2 regions of the Pseudoalteromonas sp. DSM 26666 genome follow, and region 2 is predicted to be linked to the other one. Evidence: predicted binding sites of a transcription regulator. Region 2 holds the regulator's gene; the other holds the start of a gene.
The links. The regulator MetJ, encoded in region 2, represses methionine synthesis genes. The targets are predictions, from matches to a motif close to TAGACGTCTAGACGTCTA.

Region 1 (10,272 bases), on a different contig from region 2:
ATCATTTATTAGAGAATTAAATAAATCTAATATCGAAAAGTAGTTAAATGCGACCACGATATTATGCGTAACTATACTTTGTGTTTATTGTTATTCGTTATGAGCCAATTAATTGGCATGTTTTTATTAGCTTTTTAAAGCAAGAAGCATGCCCTAAAGCAGGTTCAGTAAAACGGCACCAGTATAGTGTGAGTGTGATACTAAATGCGCTATTCCACAAGGCGTTGTTGCTAAGGTAAAGCCAGCAATGGCAAAATAAGCGCTTAACAGTCAATATTTCAAAATAAAGAATAGTAGGTAAGGTTTTAAATGGCTAAAGCGGCAAAAGTAGAGTTTGTTTGTACAGAATGTGGCATGAACTATCAACGCTGGCAAGGTCAGTGTCGCTGCGGTGCGTGGAACACATTAGCAGAGTTTAAACCTTCTGCAGGGCAAAGCAAAAAAGTAGCAGCTCGTGCAAGTGTCGGTGGCTACGCCGGTGGTATTGGCGGTGGCTCTAAAAAAATTAATGAAGTAGCAACCTCAGAGGCAGAAAAACAGCTTACTGAAATTGGCGAACTTGACCGTGTACTAAGCGGCGGTGTAACCACCGGCTCGGTTAATATTATTTCTGGCGATCCGGGGGCGGGTAAAACCACGCTACTATCGGATTTAGTGGCAAGAATGTCTCAGCGCATGCCATCGCTTTATTGTACTGCTGAGGAGTCTTTGTCGCAGTTTAAAAACCGAGTAAACCGTTTAAAACTTAACTATAACGAAGATGAGCTCTATTTACTTTCTGAAACCAGTGTTGAAACCATTATTGAAGAGCTGGATAAAAACAAAATTAAGTTTGCCGTTATCGACTCTATTCAAGCCGTGGTCACCGACACCGCTAATGGTAGCCCTGGCTCACCCTCGCAAGTAAAAAGTGCCGCTCAAGCGCTAACCCAATATTGTAAGCAAAACGATGTCACTATGTTCATTATTGCTCACGTAAATAAAAATAATGAAATAGCTGGCCCGCAAACATTAGTGCATATTGTTGATGCACTGTTACATATTGATACCAATGATGGTCAAGTGCGTACGCTGCGTGCTAATAAAAACCGCTTTGGTGATATAGATACTGTGGGCATTTTTAAAATGTGTGAACGCGGTATGCTCAGTGTGGATAACCCCAGCGAAATTTTCTTATCCGGTTCAACCACTGAATCACCGGGGTCGACGATTACTTGTATTCGTAAAGGTAATCGTAATCTACTACTCGAAATTCAATGTTTAACCACTGAAACAGAAGCAGAATTTCCACAGCGAGTATGTGTTGGTTTAAATATGAACCGGATTAAAATGCTCACTGGTATTTTACGTAAACACACTAAAACTAAAATATTCCACGATACTTTTTTTAATATTGTGGGCGGCCTAAAAATTGATGAATCAGAAACCTGTATTGATTTAGCGCTTGTTACTGCACTTTTAAGTAGCTTGAACGAGTTTGTTGTACCTCGAACCACCTGTATTATGGGGGAGCTAAGTTTAAACGGAGATGTCCGTCCAATCGACAGTGGTGTACCCCGTGTTAAAGAAGCGGCGCAACATGGGTTTACTGAAATATTTATCCCATTTCGTAACTACCATAAATCGATGGAAGGGCTGGGCGCTAAAATAACGCCAGTTAAAACAGTGCACGAGCTACTGAGTTTAATTAACTAGCAAACAAAAAGTGCTTAACGATGCATGTTCTCAATGTTAGTCTTGCTTAAAGCCACTTATATAAAGAGTTTAATAAGGAAATGACATGAAAAAATTAGTGATTGCAGCCGCGATTATTGCTGCAGGTGTGGGTGGCGTGAGCTATGCAAACTATGTTGCAACACAAGAGGTACGTGCTGAGGTTGATAAACAGCTGGCCTTGGTCAGCGAACAAACCGGTGCTAGTTTTAACTACGCAGAGCTATCGGCGAGTGTTATTTCAAACAGTGTTGCCATTAGTAATATTGAAGTGACTAGCCCTGAGGGCGATAAAATTGCCACGGTTGAGCATGTTGAAGTGACAGGCTACGAAACCGATAAAATATCGCCACATACTGCTTTTACGTTAAAAAACTTTCAATTTGATAAAAGCTTTGTCGATACACTTCCTGCAGATACAAATACACAACTTGCCTCAGCCAGTTATGATTTACACTCTTCATTAGATTACGATGAGCAATCAGGTAACAGTGATATTGTTGTTAAGCTGCAAGCTAATGATATTGCCAGTATTGATATGGACATGGGGCTTGCTAATTCTAAAGCGCTTATGGACGCTTCACTTGAAATCAGTAAGGCTCAAAAAGCTGCAGGCAGTACGCCACTTACTTATGAGCAAGAGTTACAGCAGCAAACAATGATTATGCAAGCAATGAGTAAGCTAGAGCCACGTAATGTTAGCTTAGTTGTTAATAACCAAGGTGATCTTAAAGGCTTATTAGAAAGCGAGTTGGCAAAGCAAGATATGACGTTAGAGCAAATGCAAACAATGCTTGATCAACAGCTTCAACAAGCACCAGTGACCGAAGAAATAGCCAAGGCGTTAACTGATTTTGCTAAAGGACTAAATTCGTTTAGTGTGTCTGCAAAACTGCCTGAAGGTAAAACTATGATGGAAGTGAATCAGCAACTAATGATGTTAGCAGGACAACCCGAAGAGCTGGTTAAGTTTATAAATTTAGAAGTTAAAGGCAAATAACAGCGGTAAGTTATAAGCCGTCAGGATTCAATTTAAAACAAAAAAGCCGTACTTGATTATTCAAGTACGGCTTTTATTATTTTAGCTGATAGTTAGTGAAGAATACGCGCTCTAATTGTACCTTCAACCGCACTGAGCTCTTTAAGTGCGACTTCTGAGTGATCGGTGTCTACGTCAATAACCACGTAACCAATTGCTTCATCGGTTTGTAAGTACTGTGCGGCAATGTTAATACCGTGCTGAGCAAACGCTTGGTTAATTTGCGTTAGCACGCCAGGGCGGTTGTGATGCACGTGTAACAAGCGGCTGCGATTAGCAAGCTCTGGCAATGATACTTCAGGGAAGTTAACTGCGGTAATAGTTGAGCCGTTATCTGAGTACTTAGCGAGTTTACCCGCTACTTCAATACCAATGTTTTCTTGTGCTTCTTGAGTAGAACCACCTATATGCGGCGTTAAAATAACGTTGTCGAATTCACGCAGTGGCGAGATAAATTCTTCATCGTTAGATTTAGGTTCAACTGGGAATACGTCAATTGCTGCGCCGCTGAGTTTTTTCTCTGTTAGCGCTTCTGCTAGGGCGTCAATATCAACGACAGTACCACGTGAAGCGTTAATTAAAATAGAGCCTTGCTTCATTACCGCCAATTCAGCCGTGCCAATCAGGTTTTTAGTTTGCGGTGTTTCAGGTACGTGCAAGCTAATAATATCAGCGCGTTGCAATAGCTGCGTTAAGTTATGTACTTGTGTCGCATTACCTAAAGACAGTTTGTCTTCAATGTCGTAATACTCCACGTTCATACCAATATTTTCAGCCATAATGCCCAACTGAGTACCAATGTGACCGTAGCCAATAATACCTAAGGTTTTACCGCGCGCTTCAAACGAGCCATTGGCTGTTTTTAACCAGCCACCACGGTGCGCAGCGGCATTTCGCTGTGGAATACCACGTAATAAAAGCAGTATTTCACCTAGTACAAGCTCAGCTACAGAGCGAGTATTTGAAAACGGGGCATTAAATACTGCAATACCGCGTTCACGTGCTGCATTTAAATCTACTTGGTTGGTACCAATACAAAAACAACCGATAGCAACTAGTTTTTCAGCTGCATTTAATACCGATTCATTAATATGAGTACGAGAACGCAGCCCCACAAAGTGCACATCTTTAATGCGCTCAATAAGCTCGTCCTCAGGTAGCGATGTTTTAACGTAGTCGATATTGCTATAACCGTTACGTTTTAGCGTTTCAACAGCGCTTTGATGAACACCTTCAAGCAAGAGAATTTTAATTTTGTCTTTTGCTAACGATACCTTACTCATAACCATATCCTATTTAATTTGTGGCCCATTTTTTGTGCCGATAATCACTTTATCAGCACCGCGCTCTGCAAATAGGCCGTTGGTGACTACGCCAACAATTTGATTTATTTGTGTTTCAAGCTGTTTAGCATGGGTAATTTTTAAATTATGTACATCTAAAATAACGTTGCCGTTATCGGTTACAACACCTTGGCGATACACAGGATCACCGCCAAGTTTTAATAATTCGCGGGCAACATAGCTGCGCGCCATCGGAATAACTTCAACTGGCAGTGGGAAATCCCCTAAGGTATCGACTAGTTTGGTGTCATCAACAATACACACAAACTGTTTAGCCACTGCCGCGACTATTTTTTCACGGGTGAGCGCTGCACCACCGCCTTTAATCATTTCGTTTAGAGCGTTAATTTCATCTGCGCCATCAACGTATACATCCAGAGCATCAACATCATTTAGCTCAAATACTTCTATACCAAGTTCTTTTAAACGTGCTGTAGACGCTTCTGAACTAGATACTGCACCAACGATGGTGTCTTTTACTGTGCCTAAAGCATCAATAAAATGATTAACGGTTGAGCCTGTACCAACACCCACTATGGTGTTTTCTTTTACAAACTCCAGTGCAGCCCATGCAGCTGCTTTTTTTAATTCATCTTGTGTCATTGCTATGTGCTCATTTATGTCAAAAATAGACTGTTAGTTTACAAGATTAATTGTTACCAACAGTAGGTTTTATTGGGTGTAATAATAGTTTTAAGAGGCACATCCCACGATTCAATTGGGAGCATATCCACTTGTTGGCATTCGTGTGCTAGGCCAATAAGTTGTGGTTGCTGCAAGTTTTCTTCGTGTAAACGTGCCAAGGTTCTATCGTAAAACCCACCCCCCATTCCAAGGCGATTACCAAATTTATCAAATGCAACAAGTGGCATAAGTAGATAATCAAGCGCTGGCAATGGGCATATTTGAGAGCAGTTCAGCTTAGGCTCCAAGATACCATAGCGGTTTGCTCTCATGGGTGAGTTTTTTTCATATCGTTGAAATAGTAAATTAGCCCCGTTGAAAGGGTGAATTACAGGTAAGTAAACATGCTGTTCAATGCTCCATAATTCATTAATTAACAATGAGGTATCTAATTCGCCATCATTGCTTAAATAAAGCGCGATATGGCTTTTTTTGGCCGAGTTCATGCTTTTTAAATATTGAATAAAATTCACTTTAAGCGAGTGGGCCGCTATTTCTTGCTGGTTTTTTGATAGGTTATTACGTGCTTTACGAATATCGAGTCTTATTTGTGCGCGATTATTACTCATTAAATAACTAAACCATGATTAAAAAGAGAATAAATTAGGAAATAATAAGTACACAGCAAGCACAATAAGTAATATTACGGCTGTAGAAATCAGCGAATATAAAACAAGGTTACTGCGTTTTTTGGGCGTAGTAGAGAGTGGCTCATCAAGCATTAAATCGTCATCTTCCCATACTTCATTTTTTTCATCAGGTAATGATAATTCAACCTCGGGGAGACGTTGCTCAAGATCCTCAAGTTTCTCTTCAAGACGAATTAAGCTACTAGTAATGTAATCTAGGGCATCAAATAAGCGCTGATCTCGCTGGCTGTCGTGCGCTTTTTGAGAAGTAGCTTGTGTAGGGGCTGTTTGCTGAAGTTTGCTTTTGATCCCCAGCGTTGAAAGTAACTTAGCTTGCTTAAGGGCTTTCTCTTTGTTGCTAGGAGCAAACAGCGGCTTGCCATTAAAAAATGCCGCCACCTTTTCAGGTGAGGTTTTTAGTTTTTCTGTCAGTGCATTGGTCACTGCTTGGCTGTCTGCGCCTTCTGCAAGTCCTACAAATATAACACGAAAATTGTCGGCCATTTTTTATCCCTAACACGCTTTATTGTATAAGCAGAGTATATACCTAAAATGTTAAACAGTTCGAGACTGTTTTATGACTAACTTAATACACATAGCAAAACGGCCCTAAAAAGGGCCGTTTTAATATTAGCTAGGTGGCTTACAGGCCAGCTGCTGCGCGAAGTGCGTCTGCTTTATCTGTGCGTTCCCATGGGAATTCATCACGGCCAAAGTGGCCGTAAGCCGCTGTTGGAAGATAAATAGGGCGCTCAAGATCAAGCATTTGAATTAGGCCGTAAGGGCGTAAGTCAAAGTGTTCACGAATAAGTTCGATTAAACGCGCTTCTTCTAATTTACCTGTGCCAAATGTTTCAACACTGATAGATGTTGGCTCTGCAACACCAATAGCATAAGACACCTGAAGTTCACACTTGTCAGCAAGGCCAGCAGCAACAATGTTTTTAGCAACATAACGTGCAGCATAAGCCGCTGAGCGGTCAACTTTTGATGGATCTTTACCAGAGAAAGCACCACCACCGTGACGAGCCATGCCACCGTAAGTATCTACAATGATTTTACGACCAGTTAAACCACAGTCACCCATTGGTCCACCAATTACAAAACGACCAGTTGGGTTAATAAAGAATTTAGTGGCACTAGTAATCAGCTCAGCAGGAAGTACTGGCTTAATAATCGTTTCCATTACCGCTTCGACTAAATCACTTTGCGATACATCTTCGCTGTGCTGAGTAGAAAGTACAACGGCATCAATGCCTACTGGCTTGCCATTTTCGTATGCAAACGTAACCTGTGATTTTGCATCTGGACGCAACCAGTTAAGCTCGCCGCTTTTACGCACTTGTGCTTGGCGTTGTACTAAACGGTGAGAATAAGTAATTGGAGCAGGCATTAATACTTCAGTTTCGTTACATGCGTAACCAAACATTAGGCCTTGGTCGCCAGCGCCTTGCTCTTCTGGGCTTGTACGGTCAACACCTTGGTTAATGTCAGGAGACTGTTTACCAATCGTGTTTAAAATTGCACACGAATCGGCATCAAAGCCCATGTCTGAATGTGTGTAACCAATTTCACGTACTGTTTTACGTGTAATTTCTTCGATATCAACCCATGCGCTAGTCGTGATTTCACCACCAACCATAACCATACCGGTTTTAACGTAAGTTTCACACGCTACACGGGCATGAGAGTCTTGCTCTAGGATAGCATCAAGTACCGCATCAGAAATTTGATCGGCGATTTTATCCGGATGACCTTCAGAAACAGATTCAGAAGTAAATAAATGTTTTGCCATTGTAATTATGCTCACAAATATTGCGCTTCACAAACGTCGGTATTAGCGCTAAAAAATTAAGGCGCGTATTTTATCTAAAACAAATGAACTTGCATAGTTTTTTTACGCCTAGACGTCTAAATAAAATATCTAATAGTAAATGGTTCTTAAAAAATATTCATAATGCCCTATTTTTATGGGTTTTTAATTGCACACAGCCCCCACAATAAGTAAGAATGGGGATAAATAAATACCCGCGCAAATACATATAAAGGTAGGAGAATTCATGCCATCTCGCAAAGAACTTGCAAATGCTATTCGCGTCTTGTCAATGGACGCAGTACAAAAGGCCAAATCTGGTCACCCTGGAGCCCCTATGGGCATGGCTGATATCGCAGAAGTATTATGGCGCGATTATCTAAAACATAACCCAACAAATCCAGAGTGGGCTGACCGAGATCGATTTATACTCTCAAATGGTCACGGTTCAATGCTAATTTATTCTCTACTGCATTTAAGTGGTTATGACTTGCCACTGGACGAAATTAAAAACTTCCGCCAAATGCATTCTAAAACACCAGGCCATCCAGAATATGGATACGCGCCAGGAATTGAGACCACTACGGGCCCATTAGGTCAAGGGATCACAAATGCGGTAGGTATGGCGATTGCTGAAAAAGCATTAGCAGCGCAGTTTAACCGTGAAGGCCATGACATTGTTGATCACCACACGTATGCGTTTATGGGTGATGGTTGTTTAATGGAAGGTATTTCTCATGAAGCATGCTCACTAGCCGGTACATTAGGCCTAGGCAAGTTAGTGGCATTTTGGGATGACAACGGCATTTCAATCGACGGTGAAGTTGAAGGTTGGTTTAGTGATGATACCCCAGCACGTTTTAAAGCATACGGCTGGCATGTAATTAGTGACGTTGATGGCCATGATAGCGATGCAGTAAGTGCAGCAATTGCAGAAGCTAAAAGCGTGACTGATAAGCCAACACTAATTTGTTGTAAAACTATTATTGGTTACGGCTCACCTAATAAATCAGGTAGCCACGATTGTCACGGTGCACCGCTAGGTGATGACGAAATTAAAGCGTCTCGCGAGTTTTTAGGTTGGACGGGCGATGCATTTGAAATCCCTGAAGATATTTATGCACAGTGGGATAACAAAGAAAAAGGCCAACAGCTTGAAGCAAGCTGGGACGAAAAATTTGCCGCATACGAAAAAGCATACCCAGAGCTAGCAGCAGAATACAAACGCCGTACACATTCAGAATTACCAGCTGACTGGGCTGAAAAATCACAAGCGTACATTGAAGAGCTGCAAGCAAACCCAGCAAACCCAGCATCACGTAAAGCGTCGCAAAATGCATTAAATGCGTTTGGCCCGTTACTACCTGAATTTATGGGTGGCTCTGCCGATTTAGCGGGTTCAAACTTAACAATTTGGGATGGCTCTAAAGGCTTAACTGCTGATGATGCAAGTGGTAACTACATTTACTACGGTGTACGTGAGTTTGGTATGTCGGCCATTATGAACGGTATTGCACTGCATAAAGGCTTTATTCCTTACGGTGCAACGTTCTTAATGTTTATGGAATACGCACGCAACGCGGTACGTATGGCTGCATTAATGAAGCAACCAAGCATTTTTGTATACACGCACGATTCAATCGGTTTAGGTGAAGATGGTCCAACTCACCAACCAGTTGAGCAAATTGCCAGCATGCGTTTAACGCCTAACCTATACAACTGGCGCCCATGTGACCAAGTTGAGTCAGCAATTGCATGGCAACAAGCTATTGAACGTAAAGACGGTCCTACATCTTTAATCTTTACTCGCCAAGGCTTAGAGCAACAAGCTCGTGATGCCCAGCAATTAAGCGATGTTAAAAAGGGTGGTTATATCCTAAGTTGTGACGGCAACCCAGAGCTTATTTTGATTGCAACGGGTTCTGAAGTACAGCTAGCGCAAGACTCTGCGAAAGAGCTACGTGCACAGGGTAAAAAGGTACGTGTTGTATCTATGCCGTGTACCGATGCGTTTGAAGATCAATCGCCTGAGTACAAAGAAAGCGTATTACCAGCAAGCGTTTCGCGTCGCGTAGCGATTGAAGCCGGTATTGCTGATTACTGGTACAAGTATGTAGGCCTAAATGGCGCAGTAGTTGGTATGACCACCTTTGGTGAGTCGGCACCGGCAAACGAGCTATTTGAGTTCTTCGGCTTTACGGTAGAAAATGTAGTTAACAAAGCAAACGCATTGTTTTAATTAATTACTTTAGTGTTTTAAAAGCCCGCGCTGTGTAAACAGGGCGGGCTTTTTTATGAGTTGTACTTTTATCACTTCTCTAAAGCGTAGTGTCTCATCGCCCTCTTTGTGCACAAATCATTAAAAATTAATTTGGACAAAGAGAAGCGAATGAGAAGAAAATGAGGTAATACAAAACCCAAATTATAAAAAATAGTTGTTTGATCACTTCTCTAAAGCGCAGCGTCTTTTAGTTCTCTTTGTCCATAAATCACTAAAAGTACTGTTCGAAACTCGTAGCCCGTTGCTCGAAGCATATCTCTCTATAAAGTCGTTCTTTTTTAACCTTTTGGATTTTAGATGAGTAATTTTCACAGCACTTAACTTGCAAGGTTTTTATGTATCAGGCACTGTGGGGGTAACAAAATTATAAATTAACAACAGGAGTTAACATGCCAAAGTTCGATAACGTTAGTGTGGTTAAAAAAGCCAATGTGTACTTTGATGGCAAAGTATCAAGCCGTACTGTGCTTTTAGGTAACGGTGAAGCAAAAACCTTGGGTTTTATGCAACCCGGTGAATTTGAGTTTAATACTAACCAAAAAGAGTGCATGGAGTTGTTAGCAGGGCAGTGGGATGTATTACTACCTGGTGAAAGCGAGTGGAAAACATTTAATGCGGGCGAGTCATTTAATGTTGATGCTAATGTGAGCTTTCATGTAAAAGTAAGTGATTTTGCAGATTATTGTTGTTCATACACCGATTAATTTGTTGGTTGATTAAATTATCAACACCTTTAAAGGCCGCTTCAAAGCGGCTTTTTGCATACTTAA
Region 2 (10,272 bases):
GGTCACATAAAACCGGTTGGAGTGGAACAGGCTGGCGTGCACAAGCGCTAAAACGTCGCGATCTTTCTGGTAAAACAGGCACGACTAATGATTCTGTAGATACTTGGTTTAGTGGCTTTAACCGCGATGTGATGACATCAGTTTGGGTTGGCTTTGATAACCCAGGTAATACACTGGGACGGTCAACCTACAATAATAACTTAGGAAGTGGTCAAATATCAGGTGCTGAGTCAGGCGCAAAAACAGCTCAGCCTGCATGGGTTGATTTTATGCGCGCCGCACTGGATGGCAAACCTGCCGCGCCCATCGAACCACCTGAAGGCTTAGTTTCTATTCGTATTGATTTAGAAACCGGATTATTAAGTCATAAAAACGATTACACCAGCCGTTTTGAATACTTTGAAAAAGGCACCGCTCCTACCAAGTATGTGTTATCACAACCAAATGATATATTTGAAGAAAACACTAAAACTGAAGAAGAGCTATTTTAAATATAGCGAACAGTAAAAAGGCCGCAAATTTGCGGCCTTTTTGATGGTCTAACTAATATTTTGTACCAGCCAGTATAAATCAGAGTGAACGCCAGCAGCAGTCACTTCTTTACCCGCACCGGGGCCTTGTATCACTAATGCGTTTTGCTTATACCACTGGGTATTAATCACAAAAATATTATCGCCAGGGGTCAAATTCGCAACCGCTTCGCTTTTTGGTACATAGGCAATCCCTACCTTAGCGTTTAGCGTGTTGTTTTCAAACTCTAATAACCCGGTGTAGCACAGTGCAGCATTTTGTTGCTGAGCCGCTTGCGCATGCTGCTCAATAAATGCATCTAAACGAGCCTTATTATCAATAAAGTCATTCCAGCTGCCTGCACTTAACTCATCGGGCATCAAAGCGGATAAAGAAATGTCATCAAGTTCCAATTCAATACCTAATTCACGCGCTAAAATAAGCAACTTACGTTGCATATCTCGTCCAGATAAGTCTTCTCGAGGATCAGGCTCTGTGAACCCCAAAGCTTGCGCTTCTAGAACTAAATCTGAAAACGCTTTACTGCCATCATACATACTGCATAACCATGACAGCGTGCCTGAAAACACGCCTTCTATTCGCGTTATTTTATCGCCACTATTTTGTAAATCAGCCAAGGCAAAATTAATCGGTAGTCCGGCCCCTACACTTGCATTATAACGCCAATGTAAGCCACGTTGAGCAAGGCTTTCACGTAGTGTTTGATACCACGAAAGCGATGCGGTTCCCGCGTATTTATTAGCACTAATTAAATGGCAGTTTAATTCAACTAACTTACTATAAAGCTGACTAAAATGTTCACTTGCCGTAATGTCGATCACTATTTTATGTTCATATTCAAGAGTATCTATGTATGACAATAAATCGGCTTGTTTATAGGAGCTTGCATGGTTTTCCCATTGAAGTTGCCAGCTTTCACAGTCTAATCCATTAGCATTCACCAACATCTGCTCTGAGCGTAAAAGCGCTACTAACTTGACGTTAAAATCAGTTGATAAGCGTGCTAGTTGAGCAGGTAATTGGCGCATAAACTCAGCACCTACATTGCCAAGTCCTGCAATAATTAAAGCTATTTCTTGTGCTTTATTAATGAGCTTGTCATGTAACAGGCTCAGCACATCACTTTCAAGTACTTGATCGGTTAATAGTAACGTATATCCCTCACCGTAATGGGTAAACCGAGGCTGGATAGATTGTGTTTGTAATAAGGCTTCACTTTGCTTACCAAGCGGCGCTACCTCTTGATCAGGTGCAATAATCGCCACCCCATTTAAGTTTGACTCACTAATATTGGCGCGGCCAGCAAAATAATTAGCCACCTGATGTGTCGCTGACGCAGGGACTAGTAAGTAGATTTCGCCTTCGTGTTCAAAGTGATGCAAACTATGCTGAATAAGTTGGCTAACATGTGCTACTTCGCCTTCACTCAGATCATCAACAATGAGTAAATCCACATTATTTACTGTGGTTAAAAAGCGTTTTTGTTTACTCATTCCTAGTTTAACTATTTCGGTATGACTGCCTTGAGGATCGTAACTACTGAGAACAACTAATTCTATATCGGTATCTTTTAATGGCGATAATGTTTTAGCGTGTAATACTGGATTACCTAACCTCGCTAATAAATTCGCTTGATCACGGCACACTCGCGCATACTTAACCGCATTAGCAACCTTACGCGGATCAGTACTAAAAACACCTTGAGTGTCAGTCCAAATAGAGACTTTTTTAGCATTGCAATACCGCGCTAATAAAGTGGCACTGTAATCACTGCCATTTCGCCCTAAGGTCACTGTTTCACCATGTAAATCAGCCGCAATAAACCCAGTAACTACATTAATTTTACTCGTCTGTATGGCTTTTAAGCACTGCTGCTGATTATTAGCATGCTGCAGCTGTCCGGCATCTAACGTAAATAACTGCCTAGCGTCATGGGCACAAGCGCTAACGTTAAGCTGTTCTAAGTAAGCGCTTAGTAACCTTGCAGACCACAATTCACCATGTGCTAATAACGCAGCTTCAGCTAATGTTCCTTGCTTAGCCTGCTTGGTAATAATACTGAGTTCAGTTTCAAGTAAATCAAGCGCATGGTGCTTAGCGTTAGCTATTAATAATTGCTCAATCAGAGCTATTTGATGGTTACTCAATAGCAATACAATATCAGCAATAGCTTGAGTGTCTTGCTGTTGATAGCTTTGCCACAGTTTAACTAAGGTATCGGTGGTTTTACCGGCAGCCGATACCACCACACAATCCCCAGCTTGAGCATGAGTTAGAATAATATTTGCGACACTTTTAAAGCGATCCGCTGAGCTTAAACTCGAACCACCAAATTTATGAACCTGATTTACCATATTAATACCGACTCGCATTTATGTTTTGTATTTTGAAGATTGGTATGCACTACCATAACGCCGGATGCGCCGCGTTTAACTTTGCTGAACCAAATGATTCACTAGCACCACTTTTTGCCGATAGGCCGGGATCGGCTTGTCCTGGGCGCACCAAATTAAATACCCCGTCTAAGTCAGCGAGTAAATCATTTACATCTTCAATACCCACCGAGATACGAATAAGCGTGTCGCCTACTCCGGCTTCTGCACGCGCGGTTGCGTCCATGCCGGCGTGGGTCATAGTCGCAGGGTGACAAATCAAACTTTCTACTCCACCTAATGATTCCGCTAAGCTAAATTCATTTAAGCGCGTTAAAAACGCTGCAGCATCGTTTATATCGCCTTTTATATCAAAGCTAACCATAGCGCCAAAGCCAAGCTGCTGCGCCTTAGCTAGCGCATGTTGAGGGTGTGATTCAAGACCTGGGTAGTAAACTTGGGCAACAAACTGGGAGCGTTCTAAATACTGTGCAATGGCGAGTGCATTTTCTTGGTGTTGCCTTAAACGCACGTTTAACGTACGTAAGCCTCTGAGCGTTAAATAGCTATCAAATGGCGCGCCGGTGATGCCAATGTTATTTGCCCACCACGCTAACTCTTCACCTAACTCAGCAGTCGCTGCGATAACCGCGCCACCAACAACGTCTGAATGGCCATTGATATATTTTGTGGTTGAGTGCACCACAATATCAGCGCCAAACTTAATCGGGTTTTGTAATGCTGGCGATAAAAATGTGTTGTCGGCGGCAACCAGTGCACCACACTGTTTAGCTGTATCAGTTACCGCTTTAATATCTGTTAAGCGTAAAATAGGATTGCTAGGTGTTTCAATCCAAATCAGCTTAGGTTTAATAGCAAGGATGCGTGTCAAACTGTCGCTTTTGGTAAAATCGACCACTTCTAGTTTTAATAAGCCGCGCTTTTCTAGCGAAGTAAATAAGCGATAGCTGCCCCCATAACAGTCATGAGGGATCACTAACGTATCGTCACTATTAAGTAATTGTGTTGTTAGGTGAACGGCTGCCATGCCTGTTGCGGTAATAATGCCTTTAGCGCCACCTTCAAGCTCCGTGAGTGCCTCAGCCAAAATGTCACGATTGGGGTTACCACTGCGGCCATAATCATATTGGCGCTTTGTATCAAAGTCAGCAAATGAGTAAGTTGTTGATAAATAAAGCGGTGGAACAACCGCACCATGCTGTTTGTCGGCTTCTATTCCACTACGAACAGCAATTGTTGCCTTATTTTTTTCACTCATTTTCGCTACCTTTACTAATTTGGATGTTTAGACGTCTAAAAGGTAGCGCATGCAATTTAAGATGTCAAAACATTTAAATGTCTAGATAGCTAAATAACTAGTATTTGACTATCTTTTTTAAACCGATAGAATTTCACGCATATTTACACGCTTTGATGCTGTGTGAGCAATTTATAATCTGAGGCAACGATACATCTTATGGCTAAATGGAATGGTGAATATATTCACCCATACGCAGAACACGGGAAAAAATCCGAACAAGTAAAGAAGATCACCGTTTCGATCCCGCTAAATGTATTAAAAGTATTAACTGATGAACGTACTCGTCGTCAAATAAACAACTTACGTCATGCAACAAATAGCGAGCTTTTATGCGAAGCGTTTTTGCATGCGTTTACCGGGCAACCGCTGCCTAATGATGATGATTTGCGTAAAGATAACGCAGAAAAAGTACCTGAAGAAGTGAAGAAAATAATGCAAGAAATGGGACTAGAAGTGCCTATTTTAAATGAAGACTAGAAGGGTCTTTATACAAAAAAACCTCAGCAAATGCTGAGGTTTTTTTTGCGCTAATTTACACTTAACAATTACGCCATGTAGTTTTCTGGCATATCAATTTGTGCCACACCTGAATCAACCGCCGCCTGCGCAACCGCTTTAGCTATACGTGGTAACAAACGTGGATCCATTGGTTTTGGTATAATATATTTAGCACCAAACTCTAATTTGTCGATGCCTGCGGCAGTAAGCACTTCAGCCGGTACGGGCTCTTTAGCAATACTGCGGATTGCTTCTACAGCAGCAATTTTCATCTCGTCGTTTATTTCACTGGCACGTACATCTAACGCACCACGGAAAATAAACGGAAAACACAATACGTTATTAACTTGATTCGGATAATCAGAGCGACCTGTAGCCATAATTAAATCGTTACGTGCAGCGTGTGCTAATTGCGGATCGATTTCAGGATCGGGGTTTGAACAAGCAAATACCACGGGTCTATCAGCCATTAATTTTAAATCTTCAGGGGCTAATAAATTAGGGCCCGATACACCCACAAACACATCGGCATCTTCAATTACATCTTGTAAAGTACGTTTATCGGTATTGTTTGCAAATAATTGCTTATATTCATTCAAGTCATCACGACGCGTATGAATAACTCCTTTGCGATCTAACATATAAATATGTTCACGCAACGCGCCACATTTAATTAAAAGCTCCATACAGGCAACAGCTGCAGCGCCGGCACCTAAACATACAATAATTGCATCTTCAATTGCTTTGCCCTGTACTTCCAGCGCGTTTAGCATACCCGCAGCCGTTACAATAGCCGTACCATGCTGATCATCATGAAAAACAGGAATGCTACAACGCTCTATAAGCGCTTTTTCTATTTCAAAACACTCGGGCGCTTTAATATCTTCTAAATTAATTCCACCAAAGGTGTCGGCAATATTAGCCACTGTGTTAATAAAGTCTTCGGTAGTACGGTGCTTAACTTCAATATCTATAGAGTCTAACCCTGCAAAACGCTTAAATAGTAGCGCTTTACCTTCCATAACGGGTTTTGAAGCGAGTGGGCCTAAATTACCTAAGCCTAAAATTGCGGTGCCGTTAGTAATAACCGCAACCATATTTCCTTTACCAGTATATTTGTAGGCATTTGCTGGATCAGCGGCAATTTCACGAACAGGTTCTGCGACACCGGGGCTGTATGCGAGCGCGAGGTCTTTAACCGTCTCAGCGGGCTTGGTCAGCTCAATACTGATTTTACCTGGAACGGGATGGGCATGGTAATGTAGTGCTTGTTCACGAAAATCTGACATAACGCGATTATATCCTGCAATTTAAGTTAAAGTGAGAGGTAGTTTTAATCTACGATACCTTTATTATTTTTAAATTCCAAGCAATATCAGGTCTATCCTGTTATATGCTAGAACTGTTAATTTTAAGTGATTTATCAGCAACTTCCCTAGATTATCCTGACATTTTTAAAATATAAATTCGTCATAAAAATGAAAAATACAGGTACTTTTTGCCCTTGTTCTATTTTTATAAAGCGTATTTTTTAGTCTTAAATTAAAATAGTGAAATACCGAATTTTATTTAACTTTAAACACAAATAACCTCACGTTACCTGCATTTGAGTACCATCTTTAAAGTTTAACAAATAAAAATATAGAGAATATTGGCTGTTTTGTCTGCAAATGTTTATGCATACTCAGAATAAGAACAGGAAATAGTTATGCAAAAAAAATAAATACAAAATTGCTAAGAAAGCAGGTAGGAAAGTAAATTTTGGCCACAAAAAAAGCACCCTAAGGTGCTTTTTTTACATAGAAACAAAAAATTATTTTTTGCTGCTAAGTGCACCGAAGCGCTTGTTGAAGCGATCAACACGGCCGCCAGTGTCTAAAATCTTTTGCTTACCAGTGTAAAACGGGTGACACGCAGAACATACGTCTAAGTGAATGTCTTTACACAGAGTAGAACGAGTTTCGAATTTGTTTCCGCATGAACAAGTTGCAGAAATTACTTCGTACTTAGGGTGAATACCTTCTTTCATAGGAACCTCTAGTTAAGGCCGCATCGCTCTCCAAACCCGAAGTCTGGCACCATACGTCGTTAAAACAAATTTATTGGTCGCGAATTTTATCCAACAACCCGCACGCACACAAGCTTTAATTACCCTTTTTGCTAAAAAGTCGGCAAACACCTATTCATTACTGATTTGTCGGTAGGCTTTTAATGCTATTTTTAGTACATTAAACCATTACGTTAATTGGTTGAGTTGTTATGCGTTTTGCTGAAGTTGCAATAAAAGTCCCCTTGCCTCGCACCTTTGATTATAAAGTGGATGAGCAATTAGTACCGCTGACTCAATTACAGCCTGGTATGCGCGTGTTAGTCCCTTTTGGCAATCAACGTAAAGTAGCGGTTATTCTTAGCTTAAAAGCGGAAACAGCAGTCCCCGAAGGCAAAATAAAATCTATTATTGAAGTTATTGACGACTCACCGGTGTTATCTGCGCAGCATTTAGAGCTACTGAAATTTACAGCGCGTTATTATTGCTATCCACTCGGTGAAACTATTCATATTGCATTGCCCAGTGCACTGCGCCAAGGTGAGTGCCCTGATAAAACCAGTATAAACATGGTGACATTAAGCGAAAAGGGGGCACTTTTACCGTCTTTAAAAGCTAAAACACAGCTTAATTTGCTTAAGCAATTATCAGCATCCGGTAAATCATCATTAACCGAACTCAAAGCCCTCGGGTTTAATAAAAAAACCATTGATACCCTTTTAGATAAAGAGCTAATAGTTCAAACCATTGAGCACGACAATCAATGGCAACATACCTCGCCAACGGTTGGCAGCAAACCCCGTTTAAATAAAGAGCAAGCCATTGCCTGCACTGCAATTAATCAAAGTACGGGGTTTAATAGCTTTTTGCTAGAAGGTGTCACTGGCAGCGGAAAAACCGAAGTTTACCTGCAATGCCTAGAAGAAGTATTAAAACGTGGCGAACAGGCGTTAGTGCTCGTTCCTGAAATAGGGCTAACGCCTCAAACGGTCAATCGTTTTAGACGTCGCTTTCCTGACACCCCTATTATGTTATGGCACTCGGCATTAACCGATAACGAACGTCTACAAACATGGCGCTTTTGTGAAAAAGGCAGTTGTGCCATTGTTATAGGCACCCGTTCGAGTATTTTTCTGCCATTTTTAAAGCTCGGGATGATTGTGGTTGATGAGGAGCATGATGCCTCATTTAAACAACAAGACACTTTACGCTATCATGCCCGTGATTTAGCTGCGTATCGTGCCTATCAGCATCAAATTACACTTATTTTGGGTAGCGCTACGCCAGCACTAGAAACACTGCATAAAGCTATTAATAACAAATACCAGTTGCTTACATTAAGTGAGCGCGCACAAACCGCCACCGATAATCAGTTTAAGCTGCTCGACATGAAAGGTCAGCCTGATAGAGCCGGTATTGCGCATGCCAGTCTTGCAATAATGCGCCAGCACCTGAATAGAGGAAAGCAGGTGATGGTATTTTTAAATCGCCGTGGGTTTTCTCCTACTTTGATTTGTCATGAATGTGGTTGGTTGAGTGAATGTAACCGCTGCAGCACCAGTGCGACTTTTCATAAGGCAATAGGCCAAATGATTTGCCACCATTGTGGCGATCAATATCATGTACCACATCAATGCCCTGACTGTGGTAGTACGCAAATCTTTCCTAACGGCAAGGGCACCGAGCAAATAGAAGAGTTTTTGAGTAGTGAATTTGCAGACACCCCGATCAGCCGTATCGACCGTGATTCAACTCGGCGTAAAGGTAGCCTTGAAAAAGCACTGGATGAAATAAACCAAGGCGGCGCACGTATTTTAGTTGGTACGCAAATGCTGGCAAAAGGTCACCATTTTGCTGATGTTAGCTTAGTACTTATTTTAGATGTCGATAGTGGTTTGTATTCGTGTGACTTTAGGGCTACTGAGCATTTAGCACAATTAGTAACACAAGTTGCAGGACGCGCGGGACGTTCTGGCGAACCCGGTGAAGTATTATTACAAACGCACTTTCCTGAGCACCCGCTATTACAAGACTTAGTTAATAATGGCTATCAAGATTTTGCCCGCTTTGCACTCACTGAGCGAAGTGATGCACAGTTGCCACCCATTACGAGTATGGCAATTGTTCGCGCACAAGGGCATAACATAAAGCAAGTCGTCGACTTTCTAACGGATTTGGTTCCTGTCAATGGGGTATCTGGTATACAATTGCTCGGACCGATCCCCGCGCCTTTAGAAAAAATTGCGGGAATGTATCGTTTTCAATTACATATTCAAGCGCAAGATCGACGCATACTACATCAGTATCTCGCGCAAATGGTTGATTATCTCAGCACTAGCAAACTTGCACAAAAAGTTCGCTGGAGTTTAGACGTAGACCCTACAGACATGATTTAGGTAAGGCCACATATAACACCATGGCACAGCACGATTATATTAATAAAAAACCAAAAAATAGAAAAAACACTAAACAAGAGCCGGCTAAAAAACCCTTCCCGTTTTTGTTAATCATTATTGCCTTGTTACTAATCGGTGGTTTTGCATACGGACTCTGGTTTGTTAAAAACAATGCCGATCCAGAGCTTGTTGAAAAGCAAGCAAATCCAACACCCGAAAAACAAGTAGAAATAGCTAAACCGCGGCCACCTAAATTTATTAAAGAAATTAAAGAGCATGAGATTCAGGTTGAAGTAAAAGAACTTGAACAAAAAGGCCCTTATGTCATGCAATGTGGTTCATTTAGAACCCATCAGCAAGCTGAAACCTTAAAAGCTAAAATAGCCTTTGCAGGATTAATTTCAGAAATCAAAAAAACCACAGGCAGCAATGGTATTTGGTACAAAGTGCGTTTAGGGCCTTATGAAACCAAGCGTCATGCAGAAAGTGACAAGAACAAACTTAAACGAATTAATATTGTCGGCTGCGGAATTTGGGGCTGGACTTGAATTTAAACCATTCACCCATATAACCTCTTCATAATCGTTTTTTACGCGCTGCCCCTTGCAGCGCGATGATGAGGAATAACATGACTACAATCGTAAGTGTACGCCGTGATGACAAAGTTGTTATTGGTGGTGACGGCCAAGTATCTCTTGGTAACACAGTAATGAAGGGCAATGCCCGAAAAGTTCGACGCCTTTATAATGGCAAAGTTATCGCTGGGTTTGCTGGCGGCACTGCTGATGCCTTTACTCTTTTCGAACGTTTTGAAAGCAAATTAGAAATGCACCAAGGTAACCTCACTAAAGCTGCTGTAGAAATGGCTAAAGATTGGCGTAGCGATCGTGCCCTGCGTAAACTTGAAGCTTTACTTGCTGTTGCTGATGAAACAGCTTCGCTAATTATCACCGGCAACGGTGACGTGGTGCAACCAGAAAACGACCTAATCGCAATTGGCAGCGGCGGTAACTTTGCGCAATCAGCTGCAACCGCCTTATTAGAAAATACCGACTTAAGTGCTCGTGAAATTGTAGAGAAAAGTCTAACAATTGCTGGCAACATCTG

Region 1: metK (methionine adenosyltransferase) is a predicted target of MetJ. The motif match lies at 7,305-7,322, and genes of this name have one in related genera.

What each region holds. Positions count from the first base shown of each region.
Region 1 covers NZ_FPAR01000003.1:443,551-453,822, forward strand. Annotated here, with positions in the region: gene radA (DNA repair protein RadA) at 310-1,695, shown strand; gene BM380_RS08180 (hypothetical protein) at 1,781-2,713, shown strand; gene serA (phosphoglycerate dehydrogenase) at 2,806-4,035, opposite strand; gene rpiA (ribose-5-phosphate isomerase RpiA) at 4,045-4,698, opposite strand; gene BM380_RS08195 (5-formyltetrahydrofolate cyclo-ligase) at 4,752-5,348, opposite strand; gene BM380_RS08200 (hypothetical protein) at 5,367-5,912, opposite strand; gene metK (methionine adenosyltransferase) at 6,052-7,203, opposite strand; gene tkt (transketolase) at 7,469-9,460, shown strand; gene BM380_RS08215 (pyrimidine/purine nucleoside phosphorylase) at 9,892-10,206, shown strand.
Region 2 covers NZ_FPAR01000007.1:114,681-124,952, forward strand. Annotated here, with positions in the region: gene BM380_RS13945 (penicillin-binding protein 1A) at 1-491, shown strand, start outside; gene metL (bifunctional aspartate kinase/homoserine dehydrogenase II) at 540-2,885, opposite strand; gene metB (cystathionine gamma-synthase) at 2,935-4,182, opposite strand; gene metJ (met regulon transcriptional regulator MetJ) at 4,381-4,701, shown strand; gene BM380_RS13965 (malic enzyme-like NAD(P)-binding protein) at 4,770-6,011, opposite strand; gene rpmE (50S ribosomal protein L31) at 6,536-6,751, opposite strand; gene priA (primosomal protein N') at 6,982-9,165, shown strand; gene BM380_RS13980 (SPOR domain-containing protein) at 9,186-9,713, shown strand; gene hslV (ATP-dependent protease subunit HslV) at 9,794-10,272, shown strand, end outside.